DNA from 4 places in the Sedimentibacter sp. genome. Region 2 is predicted to be linked to each of the others. Evidence: riboswitches for the same ligand, from Rfam matches in the RefSeq annotation. Region 2 holds a riboswitch; each other region holds the start of a gene.
The links. A riboswitch is a leader RNA that binds a small molecule or an ion and turns the genes downstream of it on or off. The one in region 2 is predicted to bind cyclic di-GMP.
Positions count from the first base shown of each region.

Region 1: another riboswitch for cyclic di-GMP. It lies ahead of AAGU76_RS01160 (FG-GAP-like repeat-containing protein); the one in region 2 lies ahead of AAGU76_RS07120 (copper amine oxidase N-terminal domain-containing protein).
Region 3: another riboswitch for cyclic di-GMP. It lies ahead of flgB (flagellar basal body rod protein FlgB); the one in region 2 lies ahead of AAGU76_RS07120 (copper amine oxidase N-terminal domain-containing protein).
Region 4: another riboswitch for cyclic di-GMP. It lies ahead of AAGU76_RS08275 (pilus assembly protein TadG-related protein); the one in region 2 lies ahead of AAGU76_RS07120 (copper amine oxidase N-terminal domain-containing protein).

Region 1 covers NZ_JBCFAS010000001.1:244,194-252,323, reverse strand. The annotation lists gene AAGU76_RS01170 (hypothetical protein) at 72-278, shown strand; gene AAGU76_RS01165 (PrpF domain-containing protein) at 434-1,558, opposite strand; gene AAGU76_RS01160 (FG-GAP-like repeat-containing protein) at 2,112-5,063, opposite strand; cyclic di-GMP riboswitch class II at 5,195-5,279, opposite strand; RNA gene ssrA (transfer-messenger RNA) at 5,640-5,994, opposite strand; gene smpB (SsrA-binding protein SmpB) at 6,002-6,451, opposite strand; gene AAGU76_RS01145 (hypothetical protein) at 6,730-6,942, shown strand; gene AAGU76_RS01140 (methyl-accepting chemotaxis protein) at 7,137-8,130, shown strand, end outside.
Region 2 covers NZ_JBCFAS010000002.1:99,326-107,455, reverse strand. The annotation lists gene tlp (small acid-soluble spore protein Tlp) at 99-332, shown strand; gene AAGU76_RS07125 (D-2-hydroxyacid dehydrogenase) at 362-1,318, opposite strand; cyclic di-GMP riboswitch class I at 1,472-1,555, shown strand; gene AAGU76_RS07120 (copper amine oxidase N-terminal domain-containing protein) at 1,654-2,547, shown strand; gene AAGU76_RS07115 (cupin domain-containing protein) at 2,607-3,446, opposite strand; gene AAGU76_RS07110 (helix-turn-helix transcriptional regulator) at 3,830-5,266, shown strand; gene AAGU76_RS07105 (hypothetical protein) at 5,406-5,903, shown strand; gene AAGU76_RS07100 (GLUG motif-containing protein) at 5,960-8,130, shown strand, end outside.
Region 3 covers NZ_JBCFAS010000003.1:483,820-491,949, reverse strand. The annotation lists gene AAGU76_RS14130 (FliH/SctL family protein) at 1-313, opposite strand, end outside; gene fliG (flagellar motor switch protein FliG) at 306-1,313, opposite strand; gene fliF (flagellar basal-body MS-ring/collar protein FliF) at 1,313-2,887, opposite strand; gene fliE (flagellar hook-basal body complex protein FliE) at 2,917-3,222, opposite strand; gene flgC (flagellar basal body rod protein FlgC) at 3,225-3,656, opposite strand; gene flgB (flagellar basal body rod protein FlgB) at 3,669-4,055, opposite strand; cyclic di-GMP riboswitch class I at 4,179-4,260, opposite strand; gene AAGU76_RS14100 (carbon storage regulator) at 4,899-5,138, opposite strand; gene AAGU76_RS14095 (flagellar assembly protein FliW) at 5,132-5,569, opposite strand; gene AAGU76_RS14090 (DUF6470 family protein) at 5,578-6,186, opposite strand; gene flgL (flagellar hook-associated protein FlgL) at 6,202-7,245, opposite strand; gene flgK (flagellar hook-associated protein FlgK) at 7,257-8,130, opposite strand, start outside.
Region 4 covers NZ_JBCFAS010000002.1:378,895-387,024, forward strand. The annotation lists gene gltB (glutamate synthase large subunit) at 1-1,532, opposite strand, end outside; gene AAGU76_RS08260 (response regulator) at 1,991-2,395, opposite strand; gene AAGU76_RS08265 (Chromate resistance protein ChrB) at 2,682-3,215, opposite strand; gene AAGU76_RS08270 (CC/Se motif family (seleno)protein) at 3,219-3,536, opposite strand; gene AAGU76_RS08275 (pilus assembly protein TadG-related protein) at 3,648-4,562, opposite strand; cyclic di-GMP riboswitch class I at 4,678-4,761, opposite strand; gene AAGU76_RS08280 (GGDEF domain-containing protein) at 4,828-6,102, opposite strand; gene AAGU76_RS08285 (Crp/Fnr family transcriptional regulator) at 6,251-6,913, shown strand; gene AAGU76_RS08290 (TrmO family methyltransferase) at 6,965-7,219, opposite strand; gene AAGU76_RS08295 (hypothetical protein) at 7,198-7,341, opposite strand; gene AAGU76_RS08300 (tetratricopeptide repeat-containing diguanylate cyclase) at 7,379-8,130, opposite strand, start outside.

The DNA.
Region 1 (8,130 bases), on a different contig from region 2:
CTTGATGAAAAATCTGATTTTTGGAAAATATATATTATGTTTTTAAATTATTTAACTGTGAGGAGGCAAATATGAGCAAAGGCAACGGAAGGCACAATACCGGAAAAGGTAACGGCATGGACAAATTCAACGGCTCATGCAACGGTATATTTTCTTCAACCGACTCTCGCGTTAATTTCAATCATTTTGTTAACCGCGACAGCAACAATCTGGATGACAGCAAAAAAGACAATCACAACGACAATCAGTTAAAAAAGGAATTTGAAAACAAGAGGTAACAACCAAATAACTCTCAAATTATGTGGCGCTGCCCATTATTATGAGAGTTATTTTTTTAAAGCCCTCCATTAAAATTTTCCATATTTTTATTATCATTTATTAATGCCTGTTTCTTTATATGAATTAGGCTTCCGGCAAGCAATATTTTTCTATCTTAATCCCTTATATATACATAGCCGTCCATTATTCTTCTTGCTGTTCTTGTTACTCCGCCTTTAATCACTGTTTCCCCATTCATTTTAATATCAACTTGAGTTATACCGCTTGAATGTCCGATTCTTATGATATCCTGGTCGCTGTCTAAATTTGCAGCCTCACTCACAATTGTCCCAGGGATTCTTGCAGCAGCTCCGGTCCCGACTGCTACCGTCATGGGATAAGCTTTGTGAATTTTTCCCACAGAAACAGCTCTGCAGCATATATCCATATGTTCTGCCTTTACTTGATTGTTGTCCATGTCTGTATAATCCTGCGGTTTGGATACGATAGAAACTTTAGGGATGGATGTAGATTCTGTCCTTGCCTGTTCCCACTCTTTTACGAATCCGCATTTTTGAGCACCTATGCAGCGTATTCGCTCTATGTGTTCCATAACGTCTTTATTGCTGTTAAGTTCTGTCAGCTCAGTACCTCTTATGCCCAAATCATCGGCTCTTATGAACACAATTGGATTTGAACAATCGATTACTGAAACCTCAATGGGTCCGAAATCCGGTACTTCAAATGTATCTTTTTTGTTTCCGGTCGGAAATAATTTGCTTGTTGCTGCTCCTGCTGGATTTTCAAAATACATATCTATTCTTGAACCAGTGCCTGGCACTCCCTTAATGACTTCATCCCCATGTACCATTGCTTTGCCGTCTTTTACGCGAACATGCTCTTCTATTATCTTATTTGTATTGGTGTTTAGTACACGTACAACTGTTACAGGTTCCACTGCCTTTACCAAACCTTCGTCAATGGCAAAAGGTCCCACAGCCGAAGAAATATTTCCGCAGTTTGCACTGCCGTCTACATTGGGAATTACTATGTCAACTTGCCTGAATGTATAGTTAACGTCAACGCCTTTTACATCCGAAGGTGAAATTATGGCTATTTTGCTGGTTGATGATACAGTTCCGCCCATTCCGTCAATTTGTTTGACATCCGGTGTTCCCATTACCTTTAAAAATATGTCATCCCAAACCTCTTTATCTGCCGGCAAATCCTTTTCATGAAAGAAAACTGCCTTGCTTGTGCCGCCGCGCATATAAACGCACGGATATTTTTTCATATACATGCTTCAACCTCCGTTATTTGCTTGATTAATTATAACCATTGATTAATCCAAAGTAAATAGCATAATGAATATTCTAATATTGAGGAACAGGCAAACATTTTCGAAAATTTGTTTAAAAAAAAATTTCAAATTTATGTTTAAAGATATAACCATCGGGTATACATATCATACAACATCATTTTCTATAGTTCTAACAGAGTCAGCACAATTACCAGTTGTATTGGTTGAATCGTGGTCTAACCCGTTAACAGTTAGATTATATAAAGCGGCTAAACCACACAAGAGTAAAGATGCTGGTAGGGTAGTAATTAATTAAATGAATGTTGAATCATTACCGAGAGGTTTTGAATGGGTATCCAAGAAAATAAGTAGCGCCTGGTATCTCTATATGATATCCAGGCGCTGCTTATTTTTTATCACTTTATATTTTTCATAGCAACTTATATATTACGAGTATTTGCAGATTTTTCTGACAGTATAAATTTCCGGCCATCGTTCAGTTTCATTTTCTATTCTATTTATACTGCTGCTTCAAATAACCGTCAGAAACCAACTACCGTATAATAGTGATTATCATGCTAACCTCATCATAGTCTACTATTGCTCCCAATGTCTCACTGATAAAGCGTAAAGGAACAAAGGTTCTGCCGGGCGGCAGTATTACAGATTCACTGTCAAGGTTAACGCTCTTTCCGTTCACAATAGCTTCTTTTTTGCCTATATTGAGTACCAGCTCCCTATCTCTGTCTGTTATTTTTACCTGTCCGGAATCGTGCAGCCACTGAACATTTGCGCCCAGCGCCTCGCTTACAAAGCGGATACCGATTTGGGTACGGTTAGTACTTGCTTCAATATAAGGCGCGGCATCCAGCGTGTATGGCTGACCATCAATAGTAGCCTGAGTGCTGTTTACAGTAAGAGTAATCAGTGTCTGGTTTGGCCCCAATTTGATTATATGTTTAAATTCCCGGCTGGCGTTTTTTCCTTTGTTGTCTGTAACTGTAATCGTAAATTTGTAAGTACCGGGCAGTATCGGCGTACCGTTGAAGGTGCCGTCCTCCGCCAGGCTTAAACCCTTTGGAAGTGAGCCGCCAGTTACCTTAAACTTATACGGCCGGGTTCCTCCCGACGCTAAGAACTTATGTGAGAATGCCTTCCCGGGAGTACCTTCAGGCAGATTAGACCAGGTAACAGTTAATGGAGTGTAATGACTTCCTCCCCCGCTTGATGAAGGGGTGCTGTCATATACTGTTATAATAAGGTCTTGGTCTGCTCCTTCGCTAAAGTCGAAGGTTAAGGTTATGCTTCCGGTAGCCTGCTGCTCCAGATAGGATTTGTTTATGGTTACTGTGCTTTTGCTTACTGAATAATCTGTTCCATCCACAAGCACTATATCACCGTTTTTGATAGCACTCATTGTAGTGCTTTGTGCAGTTATGGTTACCGCAATATCCTTATAATTAGATGAACCACTGTATTTGTCAAAACTTGCATAAGTGGGATCAATAGTTGAATCTGCTGGTTTTATTACCCATTTGGCATATACAGTTATGTCGTCGTCAACTGTTGTATTAGCTAAAAATGCTGTTCCCCAGCCATCTTCGCCATCCACTCCTATTCCGTCATCTGCAATACCATTGCCGGTCCACCAATCAGCGAAAGTATAATCTGTTCTCGTAGGCTGCTCAGGCAGACTGCCCACTGAAGACGCAGGTTCTTCCACTTCAATCGCAGCCGGAATTGCATCCGTATCACCGCCGTTTTTATTGAAGGTTACAGTATAGCTATATGGTGTGCTGCTATTGCCGGTACTGTTGATGAGAACTAATACATTTCCATTATCACAATTTGTCATAGCTATATCCAACATCCCGTCATCATTAAAATCTCCTGTGGCAAGATTACATGGCTGATTGTTGAGACTAAAATCCTGTTTAGGGAACAGTGTGTGATTCCAGCTATTAGCAAGAATAGAAATGTTTTTGCTGTACCTGTTGGCTGCTGTCAAATCCATATAGCCATCATTATTGAAGTCGCCTGCAACAGAGTCAATTGGTCCGAGATTTAGAAGGAAATTACTCCAACTGCCGCTTGTTGCAAAATTTCCTGTGCCGTCACCAAGCAGTACGGATGCATATTCTTCGTATTCAGAAAAATTCAGCATATCATCAAAATACAGGAACGCTATATCTATATTCCCGTCATCATTGAAATCGGCTGCAGTAGCACCACCGGCTGAATAACGCATGCCCCCTCCGATAATTTCACCGATGTCCATTATTATCCTGGATGGTAGATCTGGAAAATGGCCGGAACCGTCACCAAAACGGATCTCCATGGTACTGACGTCAAAGCGGTCTCCAAAAACAACTATCAAATCCTGTTTTCCATCATTATTGATATCTTCTGCAAAGATTGCCTGAGGATAATTCGATGTGGATATTGACTGTGCTTCAGTGAAGATTCCTTCCCCGTTGTTCGAATAGATAAAAATTTTGTCCTGGTTCCAATCTGTCGTTGCTACATCGTTATCCCCGTCATTGTCAAAATCTCCTACAGCAGAAGAATACCCTGAACCACATGGAATCAATGGAGAAAAATTAAAGTTTCCGATGGATACAAATGCGTAAGTTCCTCCGCTGCCACTGATGACAAGATCATCCAAATTATCCCCGTTCAAATTACAAGCTATAACAGAATGTGGGGAGTAACCGGCAGCTGAAACAACACGAGCTGCAAAAGTCCCATCACCGTTATTGGGCAAAACAGATAAATTGCTCTCATTGGCATTGACAGCGACTATATCAAGATAATCGTCATTGTTAAAATGACCGGTAGCAATGCCCAGTGGTATACCGCCTGAGTAGTACTCATCAGGTGTTTTAAAACTTACAGGTATGGGTGCTGCCATTGTGCCGTAAGCAGAAAAAGCTATTTGAATTTTGTTCTGATCATCAGCCAGACCCATCTCACTGAATGGAATCTTCAGTTCATAAACCTTATGGTCATAATTGGCTCGTTCGGTAGTGATGAAGCCCGGCATACCCCATACTGAATTTAAAAGTGAAACTTTAAAAACCTTAACAACATCATTTGTTTTTATATATACTTTAACATAATCTTCGTTGCCATCCATGGTATTGTCAGGAGTTACATCAAAAGTTACATACAGGTTTTCCTGGTCATTCATCAACCATGCATAAATTGTACCGGCAGGATGTCCGCTGGCAGGAACCACATATTCCGCCATAAAGGATTCTTTGCCGGAAACTTCAGATATATTACCATCAACGCTGACACTGCCGGATACAGAATTAAGTATGTATGTGTAAAATTCTGATTCTGTTGTTATTTCCTTATACATATTTGTTAAAGGAAATTGAAAGGGTGTACGATTGACGGCAGACGAACCTTCGGTTGCTGCAGCAATGACCGGAGATGCAAAAAGCAATAATAAAAGTGTAACTTCAAAAATTTTTAACCAAGAAATTTTTGTTTGTTTCATTTTTTCTCCCTACCTTATAAAATAATTTTTGACAAGCAACTTATTATTTAAGCTGTGAAGTCGCTTTAATGCAAACAATTTTTCGTCCTAGCCTCCTTTCAAAAAGAATATATATAATAAAAAACCGACCTAAATAAACCGGTCGGTTACGCTATTAGCTCCACAAATGAAAAAGCGTCCAAATACTTTCATTTGGTCATTGCTGCCCATATTACTAATTGTATTGTTTTACAACTTATATATGACTGTTTTGGAAATTTCCAAAATATTAACAGTATGATTAAATACCTTATATGGTGTCTTTCTTTGTACTCTAAACTTAGATTAGATTTATGTAATAATTAAAAATGAACAATGAACATTGAACAGTACAAATATGCGGCTAACTTAGCTGTCATATTTAGTTGTTCATTATTCATTGTTCACCGTTCATTGCGGCTCCAGCCGCATTTGCGCAGTCTCGCATACAAATTTATCTGTTCGCTTTCGCTCACATAAATTTGGTGCTCGTTGCGGTTGACCCTACCATCCATCTGTACTTCGCTATCGCTCGTACATATGGGGTTAGTCAATACTTGATGGAGGCGGTGGGAGTCGAACCCACGTCCGAAAATATTTCCACAAGACTTTCTCCGAGTGCAGACGATAATTTTTGTTTCGCCTCTACTATCGCCTATCGTCAGGCTATAGTATCGGCTATCTTCGATTGCTCAACTTAAGGTCGAAGCCCCCTCAAGCAGTTCCCTGATTTAGATGATGCCCCAGTATAGCCTACAGGCCGGCTAAGTGGAACAAGCTAGCAGCTTACGCTGCGAATGCTAAGTTATTGTTTTCTTTTGCGTTTAATTTTAGTTGCCACTTTTTGCGTTGTTTGGCGACAACGACTCGCTTATCTTCCTTCTATATCCCCGTCGAAACCATTTACGCCCCCGTAAATGTCAATCGTCCTGTCTTTGGATTCTTCTTTCTGCATCCTTCTTGGCAATATCCTGACGCTTGTCATAATTTTTCTTGCCTTTGGCTACAGCCAGTTCCATTTTTACACGACCATTTTTGAGATATAAGCTTAACGGTATGAGTGAATATCCTTTCAGTGTTGCAAGCCCAAGCATCTTTCTTATTTCACGTTTGTTCAGCAGAAGTTTTCTGGGCCTTAGCGGGTCAACGTTGTATATGTTTCCCTTTTCGTAAGGGCTTATATGCATGTTGTACACGTAAGCTTCACCATCTTTAATATTCACAAAACTGTCCTTCAGGTTAACCTTGCCCTGTCTTATGGACTTAACCTCAGTTCCCACAAGAACAATCCCTGCTTCATACTTTTCTTCGATGAAATATTCATGATATGCTTTTCTATTGCTTGCAATATTTTTTGTATTTTCAGCCATTTTAATCACCCACCATTAACGTAGGTTGATTATAACATTAATAAATAAAGTTGTCAAATGGCAGTTTTTTGAGACTTAAAATGAACTTTTCCGATATTAATCCAGTTATCCAATTATGGCATATTATAAAATTTGTGCTTGCTTTATTCATAAAATCATTTTTTTGCAGGTAATATAGTCATGAAATGCAGCAATAATATTAAGGAATATAATTAATTATATTTAATTTTTAAACGAAGCGTGTCTTACTGTCGCTAAATTGTGAAAGGATTGATACCATGATAAATCATAATGAAAGAAACAACATTTTTGTCAATGTGATAACACAACCCAACGAAGTCAAGTCAGTTTCAAAGAGGCCTGTAGGCACTGCTGCCGACAATACATTTTGTGTATTCAACAATCAGAGTCATGCTGTGGGTTCTGTAATCAAAAACCAAGACGGAGATTACATCTGCACAGCTGATGGCTCATGGCAGAAAAAGGATTAAGATTATTTACTTTTAGGAGCTGCACGAAGAAAGGTGCAGCTCTTTTTTCAGTTTTGAATCTGACAACTGCTTTCAACTGGAATAAATAACGGTTTTTATGCAAATTTTTACCAAATGCTTAATTTCTTACAATAAAGTACGATAACTTAATTGTTGAAAAACTGGCAAGCAGATAGCAAATATATGGAGGAATTATGTTTATTAGGAGAAATAAAGGAAGTAAAAACCCAGCAGATATTGAAGCTGCAGCAGAAAAAATAAAAGAAGATGAGTCTTGCGACATAATGACGCTTTCTGGCGTTAATGAATTGCTGCAATATATGACAAGTCTTGATTACGTTAAGGAAATGATAGTAGATGCAAACCAGCAAATGGAAATGGTTGAAAGTCTGGCATCAAGCAGCGAGGAACTGAATGCTGCCACAGCAGACATTTCTGAATATGTTCAGAAATCCACCACAACCATGAATAGCACCATAACCAGCACCGAAACAAACCTGGAGATTATAAACTGCACATTCACATCTCTTGAAGAAAGCATTAATCAAACCTACAGAGTAAAGTCAGTGATGGATGAAGTAACCTCCGAAGCAGAAAAAATCAACAAGATTGTAAATGTGATAAATGATGTGGCAAGCCAGACAAATCTTCTGGCCTTGAACGCATCCATCGAAGCTGCCCGAGTAGGCCAGCACGGAAGAGGATTTGCTGTTGTGGCGGATGAAATTAAGAAGCTTGCCGAAAACACAAGACAGCAAGTCGGTCATATACAGGAAATAGTTGATAATTTAAACATCAAGATATCTGACACATCTGCAGAAGTCGACAAGGTTATACATTCCTTCAACACGTCAAAAAAACAGATGGATGATGCTGTTAGCGGCATAAAATCAATCAACAGCGGAATCTGTTCTGTTGGTGACAGCTTTACTAACATTTCCGCCAATGTTGAAGAACAATCTGCGGCCACACAGGAAATGACCAACAGCATTATGGCCATAAACAATAAGTCAATGAATCTGAAAAAAGAAGCAGCAAGGACAGGTAAAGCTTTCTTTGACATATCACAATCGCTGGACAACATAAGGATAAAAGCTTTAAACTCCAGAAAGAAAGTGGACAATGCAGTTATGATTGAGCTATCCAAAACTGACCACCTTATGTGGAAATGGAAAGTATACAACATGA
Region 2 (8,130 bases):
GCTTTTAAATTTAAAAAAAAATTCAATTGCAAATTTTTCCTTAGAATAATAAGCGTCTCTCAAGAAATAATAAAAAAGGGAAACGAAAGGAGACAATCATGAAAAACGATCCAAAACCGGATGACAGAAGAGACAATGTTGACAGAATACAAAACAACATTGATAATACAATCGCCAACTACAGGGAAACAAAAGATCTCATAAAAAATGTCGAGAACTCAAAGGACAGACAGGACCTGATCGCCAAAAATCAGAGAAGAGAACAGGCAGTGAAGGGTATGAGGGAAGAAATAAGAGACGAAGCCATAGACAAGAAAAACGGATACAAGTAACAAAAAAGCTCCTCCACGAGGAGCTTTCTCTAATTAACTACGTTTATAGGATTTCCTTCCACGAATTTTTCAATGTTTCCATAGGTGTATTCCATGAGTCTTTTTCTTGCTTCAATCGGTGCCCAAGCTATGTGTGGCGTTATAATCATGTTCCTTGCCTGAAGCAGGGGATTGTCACTTCTTATCGGCTCCGTGGAAACAACGTCACAGGCAGCAGCTGCAACCTTTCCGCTGTTAAGAGCGTCTCTTAAATCTTCCTCCACAATCAGTGGCCCCCTTGAATCGTTGATTATTATTACGCCGTCTTTCATTTTATTAATGTTGTCCTTGTTTATTATTCCCTGTGTCTTCGTAGTCAGCGGGCAGTGAAGCACTATGACGTCTGAATTTTCCATTAGTGTGTCAAGGTCTGTATACTTAACGTTTTCATTTTCGAGTTCCGGATTTGGGTGTGATGCGTTGGCAAGAATTTTCATACCCATTGCCTGTGCAATCTGACCTGTCTTTTGTCCGATTTTTCCGTAACCTATTATTCCCATGGTTTTTCCGTCAAGTTCCATGAGAGGATAGTTCCAGTAACACCAATCTTTGCTGTTGGTCCAGTCTCCGTTTTTTACGGATATAGAATGTTCACCAATGTGGTGGCATATTTCAAGCAGCAAGGCTATGGTGAACTGTCCCACTGATGAAGTCCCATAAGTGGGTATGTTCGAAACGACAATGCCTCTTTCTTTTGCAGCAGCTGTGTCAACGATGTTGTAACCTGTTGCAAGAACGCTTATGAATTTCAGATTGCTGCATTTTTCCATGGTCTCTCTTGTAACCGGAGATTTGTTGGTAAGAACTATTTCAGCGTCTCCGATCCTTTCTGCAGTCAGTTCTTCAGGTGTGCGGTCATAAACGGTTACGACGCCTAGTTCCATTATTCTATCCCAGGATAAATCTCCGGGGTTCAGTGTATATCCATCCAAAACTACTATTTTCATATTATTCTCCATACGTGATTTAACTTTTAATACTGAAATTGTATCAAACATCTGGTTTCAATGCAATTAAATTGTGGAATCCATGAAAACGTAATAATTTGGTTGACAAAATTTTATTAATGGAATATAATCCACTTATGGAATAAATTAGCGAACTGATAAAGGCAAACCCGGTGAAAATCGGGGACGCAAAGCCACGGGCCTTAAGGTCATGACCAAGGTAGCCGGGTTACCAAATTTGCAAATACGTGAGTATTAGCTCTGTTTGGCGACCCATTCAGAGCTTTTTTCGTCCAAAAATTACCCTTTGGGACATTAGAAAAGGAGATCTAAAAATGAAAGACGTAAAAAAAGTATCATTAATTTTAGCACTTCTGTTAACACTAGTTTTTCCAACTGTAGCTTTTGGGGAAGATCTAAATGGTGACACACAAACAAACGAAGCAGCTGCAGATGACATCCAGGTTGAAGCAGAAGATTCCGATGACATCATTGACGAAGATACTGCAGAGACAGATGGTGAAGACACGGAAGAGGGAACAGGAAAAGGAAATGTAAAGGACAGATCTTGGAAAGAAGCCAAGGCAGCTGTAGAAGCCGACAAAAATGAAATCGAATCTTTGAAGGACGAAGTTGGAGCCAAGCTTGAAGAAGTTGAAGCACAGCTTGAAGCAGCCGAAGCAGCAGGCGATGAAGCAAAAATAGCAGAACTTAAGCTTCAGCTTCAGAACCTTAAAATTGAGCAAAATGAATACAAGTTGCAGCTTAAGTCTAAAATAGCAGAAATGCAGGAGATTGTAAGAAACAAGTATACTGCAGAAGAGCTTGAAGAGCTTGCACAGGTATCCGAAAGCTTAGCAAGCCTGGGAAGCATTGAAGTTATTCCTGTGGAAAATGTTCTGTTCCTAAAAGGAAATGCAAAGTTTGACACTCCTCCGGTAATAAAGGAAGGCAGGACGCTGATACCGGTAAGGGCTATTTCCGAGGCCATGGGAGCAGACGTTGATTACAACAGTGAAGAACAGACTGTGACAATAACAAAGGACGGCAAGGTCATAGTATTCAGCCTGGCCGAGGGAACCGTGTCAGTTAATGAATCAGAGGCCGCAATCGATGTTCCGGCAGAAATAATGAACAACAGAACAATGGTTCCTCTGCGTTTCATAGCTGAACAGCTGGGACTTACAGTAGAATGGGATCAGGAACTGGAAACAATAACTATTGAATAAATCTCCTCCTCTTTAAGGGTTCTGGCACTTTTTGCCGGAACCTTTTTTTATTAACACCATTAAATGTAAGAATGAACCCAAAGCACTTCTGCAGCCCTGCTTCCCGGATTTCTCCACTTATGGGACCTGGTGGACTTAAAGTGGATGGAATCTCCTTCCTTAAGAACAAATTCGTTCAAATCATCCAATACGACCAAAAGTCTGCCTGACAAGACGTAAATGAATTCTTCTCCGCTGTGGTGGCTGTGAGATTTGAAGTCACCGCAACCCGGACTTATTGTAAAGCGCATGGAGTCAAAGGTAGTCTCATTGCTGTCAATAAGGGACTGTATGCTGATGCCTTCAAGACCTGTAAGGATATTGATGCCGGTTCCCTTTCTGACAAGCTCCCTTTCAACTTCGCTTGTAATGTCAAAAAAGCGTATGGTGCTTTCCCCGTAAAAGGTTGCAAGCTTATCCAGAATATCAAATGATACACCGGTCCTTCCGTTTTCGATGCGGCTTAAGTATGAAGGTGATATACCAACTGCCTGGCTGACTTCTTCAAGCGTGTACCCTTCATTTTCCCTGTAATTTTTGAGTTTGCTGTGATAAAGCTCCTTGCAGTATTTTTTCTGCTGAGAAGAACGGGATGCCAGTTCCTTGGACATAAGCTGCTTGATCATTGCAATGCTCATGTTTTTAGTGTTGGAATACTCACGTATTTTTTTCAGAAGCTCTATGTCATGGAAGTCATAAAATCTGTAATTGTTGCCTTTCCTTTTTGACACTATGAGGCCGGCTTTTTCCCAGTTCCGTATGGTTGCAGGAACCACACCTACTATTTTTGCAACGTCACTGATGTTAAAGCCAATCTGTTCAGCGTCGTAGGCCTTTTGGCTTTCATTATAATCAGTCATGAGTTTATCCTTTCTATATTTGTTAAATTAATATTATACTAAACTGGACAAAATTTCAATAGCAAAATAATTTGCACAACAATATAAAATAAAATAAAAAACATAGGAAATATATATCTGATTTTCCTTGATATAAAGGCAAACATGAAAAATTTTAAATCAGGTAATTTTAAAAAAATATCCATGAGACAAGTTAAATTGCTAACAATATTTAAGGTTGACGTATCTTAAGGGCTATTTGATATTTAAAATAATGAACAGGAAAAAACGTTACAATAAATTAAAATATATTGTTAACAGCAAAAAGATATAATATAATTGTAGCAATATTGATTATATACTTTGTATTGTTATTTCATGAATTTTAAGCAAGGGGCAAACAGGTGGTTAGTAAAATCAGTAAGTATTTATTTTCATCGATTGATGACAGAAATTTGTCTGTTGTTGTTTTTGCATTGCTTTTTTCTTGGCTGTTGGCATTCCCTTTTGAAGGTCAGTCTCTATATGCTTTGGCAGCTGAATATGACTTTAATCCGCATAACATGATGTTTGCTTCCGTAATATTTCACTTTTTGGGGCTCCTAAGTTCGGGAATGTTTGTAAGCTCATTGAAAGGCGTTAAAACGACAATGGTGGTCACTGTTTTGTTCTGTATGGCAGGTTCATTTGTCCTGTTATTTCCGCCGTCAGCGTTTTGGGCTGTATTTCTTGCAGTGAGTTCTTTTCTTATGGGATGCTGTGTTTCAGCTTGGAGTTATTATTTCAAAAAATACACTCCCAGAAACATGCGAATGATAACCGCCGCAGATTCATTGATTTACAGCAATTTATTGATGATTGCCATCAATGTGACATCCATAAAAATATCGGTTTATGCGGGTATATTCATTTCTGTAGCAATTCTTGGGATAGGAGTGTTTTTTATATCTAATCTTAAAGTTGAAGAAAGCAAGTCAGCTTGTGTTTCTGATGGTTATAAAAGTCAGGAAAATTCAAGTCTGGAAAAACCCCTTGGCCTTTTGTGTATATTCATAGTGGTAATAACTGTAAATTCAGGCTTGATGTACAGAGTCATAAACCCAGCTTTCAGCAATTTTGAATGGCTGACAAGCTGGTATTGGGCAATTCCTTATATAGCTGCCATTTACATAATGAAGAATGTACCGGGCTCAATCAACAGATCATACATTCTTATTGTTGGAATTGCAATGATAGGATTTGCTTTTATCGCATTTATGACATTTGGTAATACACTGATAAATTATCTGACAGTTGACACTTTGATTCTTGGTGCTTTTGGAGTGTATGATCTGTTTTGGTGGAGCATACTTGGCGAAATGCTTGAGTTTCATGATAATCCTTCTAAAATCATGGGAGCAGGTCTTTCAGCCAATGTTCTAGGAGTCTTGCTGGGTGGGGTTCTGGGAAATTTGCTGATTAAAACAAGTTCTGTAAAAAGCAATACATCAATAGCAGCTCTGGTCATTATATTTATAATACTTATAATCCTTCCGGTGCTGCACAAACAGCTTTTGATGCTGTTGAAAAATCATGCATTTCTTACTATTATTTCGGATATGACACAGGAACAGCGTCTGTCAGCGAAAAGAAATGTCACTGTAATTGGAAATCTCACAGACAGGGAAAGCGAAATTGTAGAGCTTCTGCTTAAAGGAAGAACTTATAAAATGGTTGCGGAAGAATTGTTTTTAAGTGAGAATACTGTAAAGACCCACATAAAGAACATATATTCTAAGCTTAACATAAACAGCAAGGCAGAACTTATTAAACTGCTGGCAGATGAATATGCTGACAGATAATCTGTCTAGTTTGCAGTATTTTGAACATCACCCTTTATGGGTGATGTTTTTTAATGCAAATCATTAATTAATGGTGATGACTTTTTATGTGAGAAATGATACTTTGTTTCATATGAATAAAGGTGGAGGAAGAATTGTCATGGGCACAATAAGAAAAAGAATTCTTATGCTTGAAGCTGTAATCTGTATCTGGCTTTTGGTTATGATTTCTTTTCTTAATGAAGTATCATTAAATAATACTGACGGTGTTGTTTTTTTGGTATTTGAGTCAGCGGCAATTCTTCTTTTATTTCTGCTGGTTAAGCAATTCAGAGACTATGAGGACGCAAAGCTTATTGTAGATAACACGATCATCAGGATACCATTTGCGTTAATGAATGATGATAATGGTGAAAATTTGGAGATTCATATTTCCTGCTTCGGAATTCTGTTGGATTCAAAGGTCATAAAATACAACATGAAAAATATTAGCCTTAAAGACATTGAAATAGACAATGAGTATATCTGCATAAACTATTCCGTAAAGAAAAAAGATAGGCAGGTATGCATTCTTCACGGCAACATCAGCAATTTAGAACAACAGGTGATATTGAAACGCTTTCGCTACGAAACAGGAATTACCCCGGTAATAAAGTAATTGAAATTTATAGCTGACCATAACCAGCAGCTATTTAAATATTAAGAGGAGGTAACATGAAAAATAAAAGAAGATTAGCAATTTTACTTACCTTGGCAATGATCATAACCATGATTCCGTTGCCTGTTTTTGCAATGGAGACAAACATGCTTTCCGATATGCCGGAAAACTGGTCCCGTGCAGCAATACAAAATGCCGTATTAAACGGTCTGCTGAAGGGAGACGACGGAAAGATACATCCAAACGATTATCTTACAAGGGCTCAAATGGCAGCAATCATAAATCGAGCTTTTGGAGCTGCTGAACAAGCAGCTTTAAAGGACTACAAGGATGTTCCAATATCGTCATGGTACTACGGTGATATGGCAAAGGCTGTTCAAATGGGAACATTTATGGGAAACGGCGGTCTCCTTGAGCCTGATAAGAATATTACAAGAGAAGAGGCATTTGCAGTTATAGCAAGAGCCTTTAAATTATCAGGAGGATCTACCGAAATTCTCAACAGATTTGCGGATAGAGAAATGGTGAGCAAATGGGCTGCGGAAGAAACGGCATCTCTTACAGAAGCCGGTTATGTTGCCGGCTCCGATGGCATGCTTAATCCAAAAGCATATATTACAAGAGCTGAATTTGCACAGATGATGGATAACCTGATTAAACAATACATAAAGGAAGCAGGCACATATACAGACATAGCTTCAGGAAACGTAATGATTAACGCACCCGGAGCAACACTTAAAAATGTTGTTGTAAAAGGTGATCTTATAATCGGAGACGGAGTCGGTGAAGGCAGCGTTACACTCGACAATGTGGATATTACAGGGCGAATGGTAGTGCGGGGTGGAGGACCAAACTCCATCATAGTCAAGGGTGATTCCTCCATAAATTCTATAATAATTGCAAAAGTCAACGGCAAGGTCCGCATCTGTTCGGAAGACGGAACAGAAATAGGAACTGTAATTATCGATGGTTATGATGACGTAATTGTTGAAGGTAATTACGAATCTGTAATAATTTCATCAAATGATATCACAGTTACAGCTACGGAAGCAAGTATTGAGAATGCATTGATTGAAGGAAACAATTCAATACTTATTGTAAAAGAGGGTTCTTACATTGAAACGGTTACCGTCAATGGAAACGGAGCCAGTGTTAAAGGGGAAGGAAACGTTGACGAAGTTCTGGTGTACGCAAACAATGTTTCTGTGGAAACAATGGACACTGCAGTAACCGCTGCAGAAAATGCCGGCAACGTAACTGCAGCAGGCAAGACAGTAACCCCGGGAACTACGGTTATAACCAGGCTGGAAACGCCCCGCAGTTCAAACAGCAAAGGGGTAACTCTTAAGGCAGCAACCCCTACAGCCAATCCACAGGCAGGAGAAGTCGAAATCGGAACCACAGTTGTATTGGCAACAACCACCTCCGGTGCCGCTATATATTATACAACAGACGGATCCACGCCAACAGCCTATAGCGCACTGTACGCTGAAGCCATATCCATAACTGGAGACACGGTGATAAAAGCCATAGCAATCAAAACAGGCATGAAGAACAGCGATGTTCTGACTGCTGCATATACTACAGCCTTAAATAAGGCAGCAACTCCTACAGCCAATCCACAACCCGGAGAAGTTGAAATCGGAACCACAGTTGCATTGACAACTACAACCACGGGAGCTGCGATTCATTATACAACGGATGGAAGCACGCCAACAAGCGAAAGCGGGGAGTATTCGACCCCAATAGCTATTAACGGGAATACGACCATTAAGGCGATTGCTGTAAAAAGCGGTATGGAAAACAGCTATGTTTTGACAGCGGTTTATACGATAATGAATTCAGATTTTGCAGGGGGCGCAGGTACGGAAGAAAACCCGTATCAAATTGCCACAGCATATCATCTTGACAATGTTAGAAATTATCAGGATGCTCATTTCATACAGATAGCAGATATCGATCTGCAGGACTATCTTTCTGAAGGTGGTGACGGTTACAATGAAGGAGAAGGATGGGTTCCAATCGGAGGATTTGATTCGGACAAAAGATTCACCGGAAGCTATGACGGAAACGGTTTTGTAATCAACAATCTCACAATAAACCGCAATGAAATGTATCAGGGTATGTTCGGGTATATCTCCAATGCAGTCATAAAAAATGTCATTATGGTAAATGTCGATGTTACAGGAAATATGTGGACGGCAGGGCTGGCAGCTTTTCAGGACGG
Region 3 (8,130 bases), on a different contig from region 2:
TCTGAATTTTTCCTGCTTTGAATCCTTCTTCATAGCCTTTGTTCTTTCCTATTTCCATGCCGGCATTGAATCCTTCTTCATAGCCTCTTTTTTTAAGCTCTGCTATTTCAGTCTGAGCATTTCTTTTGGCTGCACTGATGATTTTCATGGCTTCTTCGTTGGCTTCCTTCAGTATGATCTCCCGTTGGTTGTAGATTTCATACAAATCTTCTCTGGGAGTGCTGATCACCTGAGGTTCAGATTCCACTCTGCCGACGTTTTTGACATATTTGTCATCATATACCACATATTTGGCTTTAACTATACTAGACAATAATATCATCCTTTCCGCCCTTAGATATGAAAAGCTCTCCTTCTTCCTCCAAGCGCCTGATTACTGAAACGATTCTCTGCTGAGCTTCTTCCACGTCCCTGAGCCTTACGTTGTGAGTATATTCAAGCTCTGACTTGATCGTCTCACCCATCTTTGTAGACATGTTGGCAAACAGCATGTCTGCAACTTCCCTGTTGGAGCCCTTGATTGCAAACACCAGATCCTTGCCGTCAACTTCGCGCAGGAATCTTTGAATTCCAAGGGAATCCATTGTGACGATATCTTCAAATACAAACATTCTCTTCCTGATCTCATCTGCAAGCTTGACATCTTTCTTGTTGAGCTCGTCAAATATGTATTTTTCGTTGCCTCTGTCCATGTTGTTCATTACGTCAGCAACGTAGTTTACTCCGCCGATTTCTGTGAAATCCACCGATACGATGGAATTGAATTTCTTTTCAAGCTCTTCTTCCACATACCTGATGATTTCAGGAGATGTACGGTCCATTTTAGCTATTCTTTCAACCACGTCTATTCTTTTTTCCTTTGGCAGCTCGGCAATAACTGCTGATGCCTGATCTGCCCTGGCATATGACAATATCAGTGCTATTGTCTGAGGATGCTCGTTCTGAATTATTGTCAAAAGATTCTTATAATCAGCTTTTCTTATGAATTCAAATGATTTTGTCCTTAAGGTTTTTGTGACCCTCTCAAGGAGGCTGGAAGCAGTCTGTGCTCCGAATGCCTTCTCCAGAACGTTTCTTGCATATTCGAATCCGCCTTCTGTTATTACCTTTTGTGTCAGGCACAGATCGTAAAAATCCTTTAGGGTTTCTTCCATTGTTTGCGGACTCAAATGCTGAAGCCTTGATATTTCGTATGTTAGCTGTTCAATTTCATCTTCTTTCAGATATTTGTAAATTTTTGATGCATCGTCAGCTCCGAGAGAAATAATGATTGCCGATGCTTTTTGTTTTCCGGATAATTTAGTTTCTGCCATTATTCCTCGTCTCCCTTCAGCCAGGTTCTTATGAGCTGTGCTGCAATTTCAGGATTGCTGGATGTGAATTCCTTAAGCTGCTTCTTGATGGCCTGTTCCTGGGTTTCCTGAATCTTGATTCCTTCCTGAATATCATGCCATGAGTAATCTGTTGCTGAAGCCTCTGCTTTCGCGGAGTTTTTGTTTAATTCTTCCTTTTTCTTTTTGCGCTTTCTCAGTATCAGGCTTATGATAAATATCATTACTGCCAGAACCGCCAATGCTATTCCGCCGAATATCAACATCTGCTGTAATGTCAAGCCGCTGACAACCTCAGGATCTGTTGAAACTACAGGAATAGCCGGTGCATCCGGATCGAAGAACAGCATGTTGTGAAGAGCTATGTCTTCTGTGGATATTCCCACGGAAAAGGCTATGAGTTCCTTCACTTCAGCCAGCTCCTCGTCTCTTATGCTAGCCCTGTTTATTACTGCTGCCACTGTAAGCTGCTCTATTTCACCCGGATTGTGTTCAATCTGTTCCTTAAGCTGGCTTACCAGATAATTGATGGAACTGGAGTCCTTAAAGTATATGTTATCACCCTGAACAACTACTCCTGGGTATGTGGGTACCTCTGCATTGGATTCTGTGCCTGCGACTCCGCCTACGGTTTCACCCGGTCCGGTTATTTCTCTTTCATTCTGGGAATTCCCCACAACCCCTTGCTTTGTTTCCTCATCAGGCAGGTATTGAAGCATTTCGCTGATTTTCTTATCAAAATTGATAGTGCATTTTGCAGATACCTTTACGTTTTCCTCACCGTAAATCTTAGCCAGAAATTCAGTTACGTTTCTCTCTGTTTCTTTTTCAAATTCCTTTTCTATTTCCAGCTTAAGCTTTATTGAGTTTGTCTGCTGCATTTCTCTGCTGGTCATGAGACTGTTTCCGTCCGTGTCGACAATTGCCACATTTTCTTCCTTCAGTCCTTCGACGCTTTTAACCACCAGCTGCATGATTCCGTCTGTTTGCGATGTTGACAGCTTCTTGCCGTTTTCGAGATTCACCTTTACGGAAGCTGAAGATTCAGACTTGTCCGTCTCCCAGGCGAAATTCGACTTTTCAGGCATATTTATTGTCACAATGGCTTCCTTTACTCCGTCAATGGTTTTAATTGAAGCCTGCAGCCTTTCCTGAAGCTGAAAAAGTTCATATTTTCTTTTTTCATAGTCGGTTGTCATGAAATCTATGTTTTCAGTAAATATGTCGTAGTTTGCTCCCGTACGCGGATGACCGGACTGGGCAAGCTGCATCCTGAGTGTGCTTTCCTGCTCTTCAGGTATAAGGATATTACCACTTTTTTCATACTTGTAGTCAACGTTGCTTTCCTGAAGTATCTGCATGACTTCAGCAGTTTCTTCATCGTCTATGTCGTTGAACAGAACCACATAATCCTTGTTGTTTAGTATGATTGCTATTACAAGAGCTGCAATGACCACAGCCGATGAACCGATAACTATGAGCTTTTTGTTTTTGCCGCTCAATTTAATCCAAAAATCCTTTATACTTTTGCCAATATTTTTGATTTGATCCGCCATTAAAAACTCCTACTGTATGAGAGTTCCGTTTACACTCCCATATTCATTATTTCTTTGTAAGCATCAATAAATTTATTTCTCAGCTGCAGCACCAGGTCCAGAGACAATTCAGCCTTTTGGACATTAATCATCAGGTTATGCACATCATCGCTTTCTCCCGTAGAAAGCTTGTATATGTCTTCATCTACTTGCTTTTCAGCACTTATGTAATCTTCAAGAGCATTGTTGAAAATGGATTTGAAAAGGCCGTTGCCACTTTCGCCTTTGCCGTCAGTCTTTATTAATTCGTTTATTTGATTGATGCCTTTAACAGGCTGAATTGGTTCTATAAACATTTCTACCTCCCGATTTCAAGAGCCTTAACAGCCATCTGTTTTGTTGTGTTCAGAGCTGTTATGTTGGCCTGATAAGCCCTGTAGGCTTCCATGATGTCTGCTGTTTCCTTGAGAGAATCCACATTTGGCATCCTTACGTATCCGTCCGGTCCTGCGTCGGGATGCTCAGGGTCATAAACAAGCTTGTATTCGCTTTGATCTTCGACTATGTCAGTAACTTCTACACCGCCGGGCTTATATTCGCTTAAATTTTTTACCATCATGTCTTTGAAACTGTTAGCCTCGGAAAGAACAACCATCTTCCTTCTGTACGGCTCTCCGTTTTCAGTACGTGTAGTATCAATGTTTGCAATATTCTCAGATATGACATCCATTCTGAATCTTTGGGCGGTAAGCCCTGATCCGCTGATATTTAATGATTCCAAAAAAGACATAGCAACCTCCGATTATTTTTTACCTTCCGATATAACTGACTTAAGCTTTGAAAAATAAGAATTCATTTCAGTGACTGTATACATGTACTGTAGCTGCGTCTTTGCAAGCTGAAGATTTTCCTTTTCCAGGTCAACGTTGTTGCCGTCAAGGCGCATGGACTGATCACCGTTTTCTTCGATAATAATACTGCTTGATTTAATCTTGCTGTTTGCTTCTGAAGCTGTTTGATTTAAACTATCCAGATTTGACTTAAGGAAGCTTTCAAAGTCAACAGATTTGCTCTTATACCCAGGCGTGGAATAATTAGCTATGTTTTCCATGGTGGCCTGCTGTCGCAGCCATAGTCCGTCCAGACTTTTATTCATTAAGTTTAAAATGATATTATTACTGATTTCCATCTGATTTTCCCCTTACCCTAAAAGTTGGCATAATAAAAAACATATATAAAATATATGTTTGCAAGTGACAATAATAAAACTAAATAAGTCATAATTATAGTTATGATTATGTATAATATTACTATTGGCAGCTGGCAACCATAGATAATCCTTAGGCCCTATAGCTTTGTGTCGCTGTCTTTCGACAGGTTTACTATTTACAATATTCTTTTGTGCTAACAAAAGTTATTATAATCGAAAATTTTACAAAATGCAAGCTTTTTCGACTTGGCTTTTTTCGCAATATTATACCTTTTTATGTAATTTTATTATAGAAGTAATTAATATAAATACATGTTACTTTTTCTATTCAACCTCATACATTGTCTAATTATTAATAAGCTCAAAACAAAAAAGACATACAAAAAAGCATATTTTTGCATGTCTCATTATTTAATTCATTAATTCGATTATAAATATACACAATTAGGCAGAAAATTTTTGAAAAAAAATCATTTTCTACCTTCTGTCTGCATCTAGTAAACTGGTCTCAAGCCTTGAGCATTGATTTTACCTGTTTTTCCGATTTGCTTATATTAAATTATCAATATTTCGTCCAGTTCTTTTTGCTGCCTTATTACTAAAATTCGAACTTAGCATCACAAAATTCAGGGTACTCTTATAATTTTTTATTATTTTGTCATCTTTTTGCCTGATTATTTTTTTCTGAGAGCTTATAGCTTGCCTTTTGTCATATCGCCTTAAGCTGCAATTATTTCCAAACAAAAAGACATGCAGCCCTGTGCACATCCTAATATTAAATTTCATAAAATGCAATCGGGAAAATTCTTTTAAAACAGCTTCCTATCTCTTGTCTGCGTTACGTAGGCTGTCTCTTAAGCTGCTAAGGCTGATTCTGCTTATCTTTTCCGATGCACTTTTATTAAATTCACAAGTCTCAGCAAGTTCCTTTCTGGTAATCTTGACATCCTTAGGAGCATTGATTGCTATTTTAACCTTGTCCTGGGAGATTTCTGAAATTATTATCTCAATGTCATCCCCAATAAGTATGGATTCCGATTCTTTTCTTTTAATGACTAACACTCAGAATCCCCCTCTCCGATTATTTTGTATCTCAGAGGATATGTATTTTGCAGTATGACCTGTCTTGCCTTTTTTGTCTGCGGATTTATAGCAACAGGACTTTTCAAATTAACAATAGAATCCTTGAAACTTTCCTTTATTATAGCAATTACAAGAAATTTAAGATCAGATTCGCTTTTTGCCTCTAGATCATTTAAGTCGTCCTCATTGACAACAGGATCATACTTTAAAAATATGGCGTAGGGATCGATCATTACAAACGACAGATCGGCGTTTTCAACAGACTGAAGGTACATGATGTCATCTTCCTGACCATCTTTCAAAATTACATACTTTTTATATTCTTCAAATCCGTACATCCCGCTGTCGAATCTGATTACATCTTCTTCATTTACATCAATGTCTCCAAAATCTCTCGTGTTAATTTTCATAATCTACCTCATACCCTTGTATCTATTGCCTTATAATCAGGATTCGAACTTGGCGGAACAAAAATTGGTGTACCGACATAATTTATTTCAACTCTAGGATACTCATTTATAATGAACTCTATGCTGCCGGGTATGAACTTAATTTCCGGTCGTTCAATATTCCAGTCAAAATCAAGCTTATCAATCTCAAAATTTATGGAAAGCTCTCCTTCCTCCCATGAAATATCAGGTCCGATGCTTGGAATAAAGCCGATGTTGAAATCAACACTGCTGAGAAATCTTCTCATGGCAATTTCCGGATTGGGATTGTCCATGAAATTTATGTCAAGCTTAAGATTTCCTTCTTCGGCATATCTGGCAGTGGCTTCATAAGCAGCTTGAATTCCCTTCTGAGCGCTATCCTCAACTGACCTCATGGCGCTTTTGATGCCTGCTGAATATCTAGCTTCGACTGTGTCGATTTTCAGCCTTGTGGGCTTCATCTGCATCTGAACTCCGCCTTTGTCTCTGGTCATCTCAAAGGTCGCATCGGTGCTTATTATTTCAAATTTGGATTTATTAATTTTCAATTCCATGGACATGGGAATGGTTTTAATCTCTATAAGAGGCTCAATCATAAAATCTCTCCTTGATTATTTCATAAAATCAATAAAACTGTTTTGAAGAATCTTGTTTCCCATTGATAGCGCTGCATTGTAGGCATATTCCTGCATTGAAAAATCTACAATTGCTTCGGCGCTGTCCACCTGCTCGACGTCAACCAGTTTTTCATTCAGGTTGTACTGAATGTCTTCATTTCTAAGTTTAATAAAATCCAGGTAATTTGTTTTAGCTCCGATATCGGTTATTCCTACAAGAACCTGTTTTTTCTGACGATCAAACTCATTGATGAAGGGGGTTATTTTTTCCAGTGAATAGTCTGAGCTTCTTAATTGTTCTTTCATTTTCTCAAGCAGAGTGTAGAGATTGTTAGGCACAGGATTTCCGTCTGCATCAAGCTCTGTATTTCCATCAGCATCTGTTGCATTGCCGTAGCCCATAAAACTTATGCCTGCCATTGATATATTGAACACAGTGTCTTTATTGAGGTTCCCTGTGCTGTCAAATGTCATTCCAAGGCCGATGTCGATGTTTATTACTTCATTCATGAGCTTTTCCATATCCACGTCATTGCCGGCAGAGTCTTTACATGTATTCACGTTTACACCCTTGTAAAGGAGATTACCAGAGCTGTCCACCGTAAATGGAATTTCATCTTTGCTTGTACCGCCAAAAACATACCTGTCACTGAACTTTCCGTTTAATGAAGCCAGTACGGACTGCTGCAGATTTTCAATTTCCTTTGCAATTATTTCTCTGTCATCAGATCCCATTGTACCGTTTATTCCCTGCAGGTATGAAGTATACACCCTTCCCAGGTTGTCGCTTATTTCTGTCAGATTTGTTTCTGCTGACGTAAGGAACGAGTCAACATCGCTGATATTTGTATCATACATCTCTGTGGACCTGTATTCTCTACGGAGCTTGTATGCCTTAATGGCACTGACCGGATCTTCCGAACCCTTGAAGAACTTTCTTCCTGTTGAAACCTGTTCATTCAAATAGTTCATGTCGTTGGCCTGCTTGTTTAAATTTCTTATATATTTGCCGGTCATCATGCTTGTTGTAATTCTCATATTTTCACCGCCTATCTTGCCATTTCGTTAATCAATGTATCAAGCATCTCATCCAGGGTTGTCATCAGCCTTGCAGCCGCATTGTATGATTTGCTGTATGTAAGGAGGTTTACTCCTTCTTCGTTCAAGTCCACCGAGGACATGCTGCTTCTTGCATATTCTATCTGATACTGCGTCTCCGAATACGTGTCATATGATGTCTGAATATCTGCCACCTGAAGGTTGAGCCTCGTGGTGGTGAAAGAAAGAAATTCCTGGAAAGTGCCCACAAACAGAGATGTATCCGCGCTGTCTGACGTTTTAAACTCCATGTCGGACTGGAACTTCGATATCATCGTGAGTATGTTGTCTGTAGCTCCGGTGCTGTCCCCTTCTGTGTTAATAGCAGTGTTCTTGATGTATGATCCTGATGACTTGGCCCACGAATCGGCTATCTTGATGTTGGACGCAGTTATAGCATCACCGTTTCTTTTGTCAAAAAGTGGCTTGTCAGAACCGTTTACTTCATTCATGACCGTTGCAAACTTGTTTGCCAGTGTGTCAAGCATTTTCTGGTAGTACTGCACTCCTTTAGTTTGTGAATCCACATCAGTGGAATCTGCAAATTCGCCCTTGCCGTTTAAAAATTTAATATATCCGCCAATTTGCCCCTTGTCTATCAAGTCGGTCAAATTTGTGTTAGTGTTGCTCTCATCAATGTTTTTTGTCAGCAACACATTTACGTCGCTGCTGCCGTCCTCCACTGATGATGAAAACTCTGCATACTTGTCCCTGTCAACAATGTTTACCTTGCTGCCGTCGGACAATTTAAGCTTGATCACGGTCTCATCGATAGATTTTCCGCCGCCTATATCCAACGGCTCAATTGAAACTTCTATGTTTAAA
Region 4 (8,130 bases), 280 kb from region 2:
GGTTTTTCCGACAAAACAGCCAACGGAGAATCTATTCCCATGGAGCCTACAGGCTCTTCTCCTTCAATGGCGGTAGGCAAAATTCCCTTTGCTATGTCCTCGTATGTGTAACCGAATGATTTCTGCTGCTGGACAAGGTCTTTTATCTTTCCTTCCTTTTCAAGAGCAACCGGCAGGTCATTGAGATTAATTACGTGCTTTTGGTTCCATTCGGCGTATGGGCGCAGCGTTGAAACATATTTTTTCAGTTCGTCGTCTGTTATTATTCTCTTTGCATTAGTGTCGATGAGGAGCATCTTGCCGGGTTCCAGCCTGCCCTTGTACTTTATGTTCTCATTGTCAATATCTATTACTCCAACCTCGGAAGCTAGTATAACCCTGTCATCTTTTGTGATGTAGTATCTGGAAGGCCTCAGTCCGTTTCTGTCCAGTATTCCTCCTATGATGTCGCCGTCTGTGAACGCCATGGCAGCAGGACCGTCCCATGCTTCCATAAGGAAGTTGTTGAACTTGTAAAATTCTCTTTTTTCCTTTGACATTACCTTGTTCTTTTCCCAGGGCTCCGGAATCATCATCATGATTGATTCCTGAAGTGATCTGCCTGTTAGGTACAAGAATTCCAGACAGTTGTCGAACATTGAGGAGTCGCTTCCCGTTTCATCTATAATAGGAAACACCTTGTGAATGTTTTCAAAGTACGGAGAAGTCATCCTTTTTTGTCTTGCATTCATCCAGTTGACATTTCCCCTGATTGTGTTTATCTCGCCGTTGTGAACCAGGTACCTGTTTGGATGGGCTCTCTCCCAGCTTGGGAACGTGTTTGTGCTGAACCTTGAATGTATCATGGCCAGAGCAGATTTGAACTCAAGATCCGACAAGTCAAGGTAGAAATTCCTCAGCTGCTCGGAAGTGAGCATTCCCTTGTAAACAACCGTCTTAGCTGAAAGGCTGGCAAAATAGAAAATTCCGCCGTTTTGTTCGCTCATGGGACCAATGGTCTTTTCCGCCCTTTTTCTTATGACGTACAGTTTTCTTTCATAGGTCATGGCGTCGGTTATGCTTTCGCTTTTACGGATAAATACCTGTATTATTCTGGGCATGGATGACTTTGCTTTTTCTCCTATGATGGTTCCGTCCACCGGAACATCCCTCCAGCCCAGTATTTCCTGACCTTCATCTTCAACGATGTCGGCAAAAGTCTTCATTTGTATGCTTCTGAATTTGTCATACTTGTGGGCAAATATCATGCCTACGGCATAATTTCCTTCTTCTGGCAGTTCAAAATCAAGTACCTGGCATTCGCGTTTGAAAAAGTCATGGGGTATCTGTACAGTTATGCCCGCGCCGTCGCCTGATTCATCAGAACCACTGGCTCCCCTGTGGCTCATGTTTTCAAGTACTGTCAAAGCATCATCCACGATATCATAAGATTTTTCGCCATTTATGTTAACGACAAAACCCATTCCGCATGCATCATGTTCAAATGCCGGGTCATAAAGACCTTGTCTCCTTGGTGTTCCATAGTTCTTCATATTAAATCTCCCCATTCATTTTAATCTGTGATATAAATTGTCACTATTATAGTCGATATTTCATAAACATACAAGTATTATTTTTATTTTTTGTAACAATTTTTTTCGTTTTATTAACTTCATCGAATTTTGAAGAGATTTTTTTGTTATTTTTTTGTTTTTTAAAATCTATTGACTACCTTTTATTTCGTTTTTGTAACATTTAAAGGCTTTACTATTTTCAATATACTAAAAATAATGAATTTCTGTTTCTTGCACGCCTGGTTTTCATCAACACAATTAATAAATGCTTATATGCATTATTCATTGATATTGTATAAAAAACCGAAGACAAGGAAACGTTTCGTACGATTCCTTGTCTTCGGTGTATAATATAGTAATGCGCAATTCGTGCACATACTTTAACATTTGCTGCAGCCTCTCCATGTTTACAGTAATACTTTGGAGAAATGCAAATTTCATATTTCCTGCATTTTTATGGCTGCTTCAGCCAGTACCCGTTCTATGGCCGATATGTCCGCCGGCTTTGACAGATGTCTGTCAAAGCCGGATTCCCTTGAAAGTTTCAAATCATCCGGCCCTGCATATCCCGAAAGAGCCACTAGGTACATTTTTTTAAGCTTAAAGTCTTTGCGCATGGTCTTAGCCACTTCGTATCCGTTCATACCCGGAAGCCCTATGTCGCATATGACTGCATCCGGCATGAATTCACGGGCCTTTTTGATACCATCATACCCGCTGTGGGCACAGATTGTTTTGTGTCCCAAAAACCCCACAAGATCGCACAATATTTCAGCCAGGTCTTTATTGTCATCTATAATCAGAACCTTGCATACCTTTCTTGATTTAACCTTTTCTTCCATTTGTTTTCCCCCTTCAATTCCCATGCCATTCTTTTTATCAACACACCCCGTACATACTACTATTTTAGCAACTTGTTCTCTGTGTTTTTGTCGATTTATGAAGACGAGACCAATAATTTGTCATTTTAAATTATATCTGAATGTTTAGCTTTTGTTATAGTATAATGGTAAAAATCAATCTGAATTAATCCTTTGATAATCCTCAGCGTTTATTCGCAAATGCATAGACATGGCTAAAAATATAATCCGACTTCAGAATTAGATACAAAAAGAGGTTTTGACCTGGTCAAAACCTCTTTTCTTCCGTTCCGTAAACACTCATGCTGAATTCCTCCAGCAGTCTTCGGCACTCCATCAGCTTATCCTGGGATTTTTTTCCAAGCGATGCGCCAAAAAAATCCCTGACGGCTATTTTTTCAAGCCACGCTTCAAGCTTTATGAACTCATCCTCATTTTCTTCAAGCTCGGCGAAGGTAAAGTTCTTCTTCTGAGTTTCTTTATTTATTTCATCAAAAAAATCATCGCACTTTTCCAAAAGCTCCCTGTACTCCTCATTGCGGGCGCAGTTGAACGTTTCCTTTATTTCTTCGGTGCTTAGATGCTCCATGAATTCAGCCTTTATGATGTAGGCGGTTCCGTTGTTTTCTTCTATTTCCTTAGAAATTTCTCTGAATACATCAAGGCTTCCTTCATTCTGAGGTAGAACCCACATAGACTGCCCTATACTGACTGAGCCGTACTTTTTTAACTTTCTCCAGACGCTGACTCTTGCCCTTGAAGGTTCCTTAGGCAGAGTAAAATTAAGCATGAGCCATTCCATCAGCTAGTCCTCCGACTTAAATCCCGAAAGGGAAAGGTTCTTTATTCCGAGAAAGGAATCAAGGTCTATAACTACATCACTGTCTGTCGGAAGGGATACCTGTCTTGACAAAAATACATTTATTCCTTCGATTTCAGCCTTTATGTAATTTTCCTCTACCTTGGGCTTTTTTGCCAATACTTCCGGCACCTGAACAAACGCGCACTCGCAGTTGGTCCTGTACTCGGGATACTCTATGACTAAATTGATTTTTCCTTTTTTGTGCAGGTAGCTTGCAGCTGACTTTGTAATTTTAACTGCTTCAGAAACTTCTCTTGCCATTTAACGCTCCTATCGCCTTATGTTTTATTACATCTATTTTATCATAAGTGCAATAAAATATCAAATCCTGCCATCGGTTTGTCATCGGGGACGGTTCTTTCTGTACAGCCGCTATTCCACCAGGCTTGCATAGGTCTTGATGTTGCTTATTCCTGAAGGTGTAAGATCCTCATACACTTCGTCAATTATCAGAGAAGCTGTACCGTTATTGTAATATTTGACCGTACACTTCAGCAGCACCAGATAACAGGAATCTATTATGCTTTCCTGTCCCACGTTTCCGCCGGGCCATCTGAAGCTGCCGCTTTTACCGTTTTTTTCTGTAACAGGTATGTTATTTCCATTAAACATCTCATCATTTGAAAGGCTTAACAGGTATACCTGAGCTCCGTCTTTGCATATATCTTCGACCTCGCCTTTTATGTTTGACATCTTTCCGTTTCCATGAACGGCACCAACCAGCGGATCGAATTCATAAACCGCTGTCCTTGTATTGAGGCGCTCCTTGTTTCCCTTGCCTTCATTGTCCCAGATTACAACTTCGCCGCCTTTTGTGTACCTGTCAAAGTTCATGAAAGGCAGCACACCGCCGTCAAACCCCATTTTTTGTGCTACAGCCCTGGCTGATACTGTGGTATCAGCAAATCCGAGGATTTTTGCAAAGGAGTATGACAGCTTCCTTGTACATACAACTTCAATAGTTTTCTTGACTGTATCAGCCTTCACGTATACAGTACCCATGTTAAAATTTGCCTCTGACAGCATCTTGGAATCTTCAAGCTTGTCATCATTTTCCTTGGCATACCTCACTGCAGTTTCTTCCGCAGCTGACTTTCCTGATGAAATTTTCATGGCACCTGCCAATGCAGCAGCATCTGCATCATTTTGCAGCTTTGACTTTGTTGCAGCAACCAATCCCACATCAACAGCCAATGCAGCCACTCCAATCAAGACAGTCATCAACAAAGCCGCCAGCACAAGAACCTGTCCGCTTTCACCAGTAATGAATCTTTTTAATTTTTTCATTTAAAGCCCCCCAGCTTTAAAATTTGTATTTTGCAAAGAGTTAAATTATAGTCTCCTTTCTTGTTTTTTTATTCTATGGCCACAGAAAACAAAAAGGCTGCAAAATAATAACTTATTTTGCAGCCGAACCGTCATAGCTGTCGCCTTAGACTTCTAAGCTTTGCGCCGCTAATTTTCATTAGCTTTGCCCTATTGTATGTATGGTAAAATTTACTATTTAATTATAGCACAGTTGAAGGAAGATGGAAACTCTTTTTTCTCACCTTTAGCACCTCTTTGCTCTCTTAAAACAATTCTTACCGTCCCTTTTCGCCATATACAAAGCCTTATCGGCATGATCAATAAGCGTTCTGATTTCAAGTGACTCTTCCAATAGTTCATCTGTATAAATCCCTATGGAGACAGTTACAATGTTGTAGTGCTGTCTGTTCTCATGAATGATGTTGAGATTTTCAATTTTTTTGCGTATACTATCGCAAAGCATGTCCCCTTTTTCTATGCTCAGGTTAGGGATAATCGCAACAAACTCCTCTCCTCCATATCTTCCCGGACATCCGCCGGCCAGCTGGACCTCACGTTGAAATGTCGTTCCTACCTGCACAATTACCTCATCACCTTTCAAATGTCCGTAAAAATCATTGTATAACTTGAAATCATCTATATCAATCATGATAACAGTCAGAGAATCCTCTTTACGCCTGAGTTTTTTTACCTGCTGTATAACATAATTTTCATAATAAGCTCTGGTGTACAGCCCGGTTGCATCGTCCTTATACACGATTTTTTTTATCTCTTTTCTGTAATGAAGGTGAAAGCTCAGAAATATTATGAATAAAGTAACTGTCGGAATAACCAGCAGCAAAAACAATACAAAAATCACCTTGTTCTTGTAGTCATAAAATCCGTCTGAATATACATCAACACCCAGCAGGCCCACGTACGTACCTTCCTTAGTATAAATGGGTACCATCCCTGAAATTTGATCGCCCCATTCATCATGGTTGATAAAATAACCGCTTTTCATTTCATCATATAAGACAGCAGTGTCCATGTCTACATGGGTATACCGGTTTTTATCCGAGTAGTACAGAGGATCACTTTCAGCCTCTTTCTGTTCCTTTTCATTTACAATGACATCCAAGAGCCATATCCAGTCCAGGATTGTCCCGGCAGGCATTTCATAGAACTCGCTGTCTGTATTTGTTACACGATATTTGACCTTGTCTGAATCCAACCTTCTTATTACATAGGCATATTTGACATCCTGACTTAACTGAATCGTCTTAAAAAGATAGCTCAACTCCTGGTTGTTTGCATTTTGAAGGAGTTTGTCAAAGGTTATTCCTTCAAGGCTCTCAAGCTGCTCATCAGTTAAAGTCAGTCCGTTTGCTGCAACCTTTGCAAGATTCAAGGTGCTTTCTCCCATGATTTCAAAATAGTGATCTGATATCCACCCGGAAACCATGAATATTGCCAGTGCCCCAGCCATCATGTAAATTACTGCAGCTATAAGTATGTAATAGTGAAAAACCCTTTTCAAGCTAACACTTCTTTCTGTCTTAAAATTTAAAAAAATTTAACAAATGTACATATTAAGTTTTTCAACTTTATTTAACTTTACAACAGCTTAATTTTACCATATAATCGAAAATCATATCGTGTCATATGCTACGTTTTGGAGGCTTGAATTGAAATATATTAAATTGATAAAGCATACTTTCATCGGAAGTCAGCTGAATGATGATGAAATACATACAGCTCTGCACAATTGCAGCTTCAGCATCACACATTTCAACAAAGGAGAAGTACTGCACATTGAAGGAGACGATTGTTTGTATCTGGAAATACTTTTGACCGGCAGTATAGTCAATATGAAAATTGACCAGAACGGAAATGAACTTATGGTTAATAATTTTGAATACAACGATATGATTGGAGGGAACATTTTATTCGGCAGTTTCCCTAAATACCCGTTTAACTTTATTGCTAAAACAAACGGGTCCTTGCTTCAAATCAAAAAACATTATTTATTTAGCCTATTTATAAAAAAACCAGATATTCTAAAACAATTCTTAACGATTGTTTCAGACCGGGCTGCCAATATCGTCAGGAAAGTGAACCATGTTGAACATAAGCAGCTGAGAGACCTGATAATGGAGTACCTGAATTCCCAAAGCAATCTTCAGAATTCAGCTACAATTGCCTTACAGATTTCAAAAAGAGAACTGGCTGACCGATTCGGTGTGCAGCGCACATCTGTGTCAAGGGAGTTCTCAAGAATGAAAAAAGATGGATTGATCATGATACACAGCGATAACAAAACTATTGAAATATTAAAACAGTTGTCATAGGGGACGATTCTACTTGTCAAGAAGAACCGTCCCCTATGGTTTTCTATGGTTCTATATATATGGTTTTATGTCCAGTACGGGAGTGCCGTCCAGCATGTCTACTCCAGTGAATTCCAGCTTATTGCCGTCAACCTTCGTAAACCTTACAACGGACATGCCTATTTTGTTGGGTCTGTGGGGCGATCTTGTTGAGTACACACCTTTGTTGCTGCGCTTTTTCGATATGAGCGACTCTCTGTCTGATCTGTGAAAATAAAAAAGAACTACAGCTTGGGTGCCTTCCCTTATATCCTTGATTCCTTCCATGTATTCATCCAGCATTTCAATGGTGCCGAATACATTGTTGTCGTAACAGGCTGCCTTGGCATGTCAGCATCGTCCTTGTAGGGTGTTCTTATATAACCTATGGGTTTCATAGTTATTTCCATTGGTGCCTCCTGATTAAACAGTATTATAATTCATTCTTTATATATTGACGTCAATATACTTTAAAATCGTCGTGTTTCTGCCTTCTTCCTTGGCTTTGTACAGTTCCCTGTCAGCTGTATCCATAATTGCTGAAACACTGCCCATGAAAGATGCCTTGCCTGCAATTCCGCCTATGCTGATAGTTACTGCTTTTCTTTGTCCTTTTGATATGTAGTAAAGCCCAAGCTTTTCAACTTCATGCCTTATTGAATTTCCAAGTTTCAAAGACTGTTCATAAGTTAAGGACTTTGCAAAATATACAAATTCCTCGCCCCCGTACCTTCCGAAGGTGTCTCTTCCTTCCTTCTGTATGTTCCTTATGCAGCCCGCCACTTCCTTAAGGCAGCTGTCACCTTTTGAATGTCCCCAGAAATCATTGTAACTTTTGAAATGATCTATGTCGATCATAAAAACGACCATGGTATCATCGTTTTGTCTTGCTTCCTCCAGGATATTGTTCAGGCAGAAATTTATGCACCTTCTGTTGGGAATACCGGTAAGATAATCCTCATAAGCCCTTTTCTCCAGCGTTTCATTTGCCTTTCTGATTTTTTCCAATTCCCTGTTTCTCAGCGATATTTCTTCTTCCAGCCTGTTTTTGAGTTTCTCGAATCTTTCATTTTCTTTGATATGTTTCAGTTCTACATTAAGTATCTCAAGTTTGTTTCCTAAGTTTGATGCTGTTATCTCTTCATTTATATTAAAGAATTTTTTGTAGTATTCCAGCGAAGATTTATAATCTCCCTTAT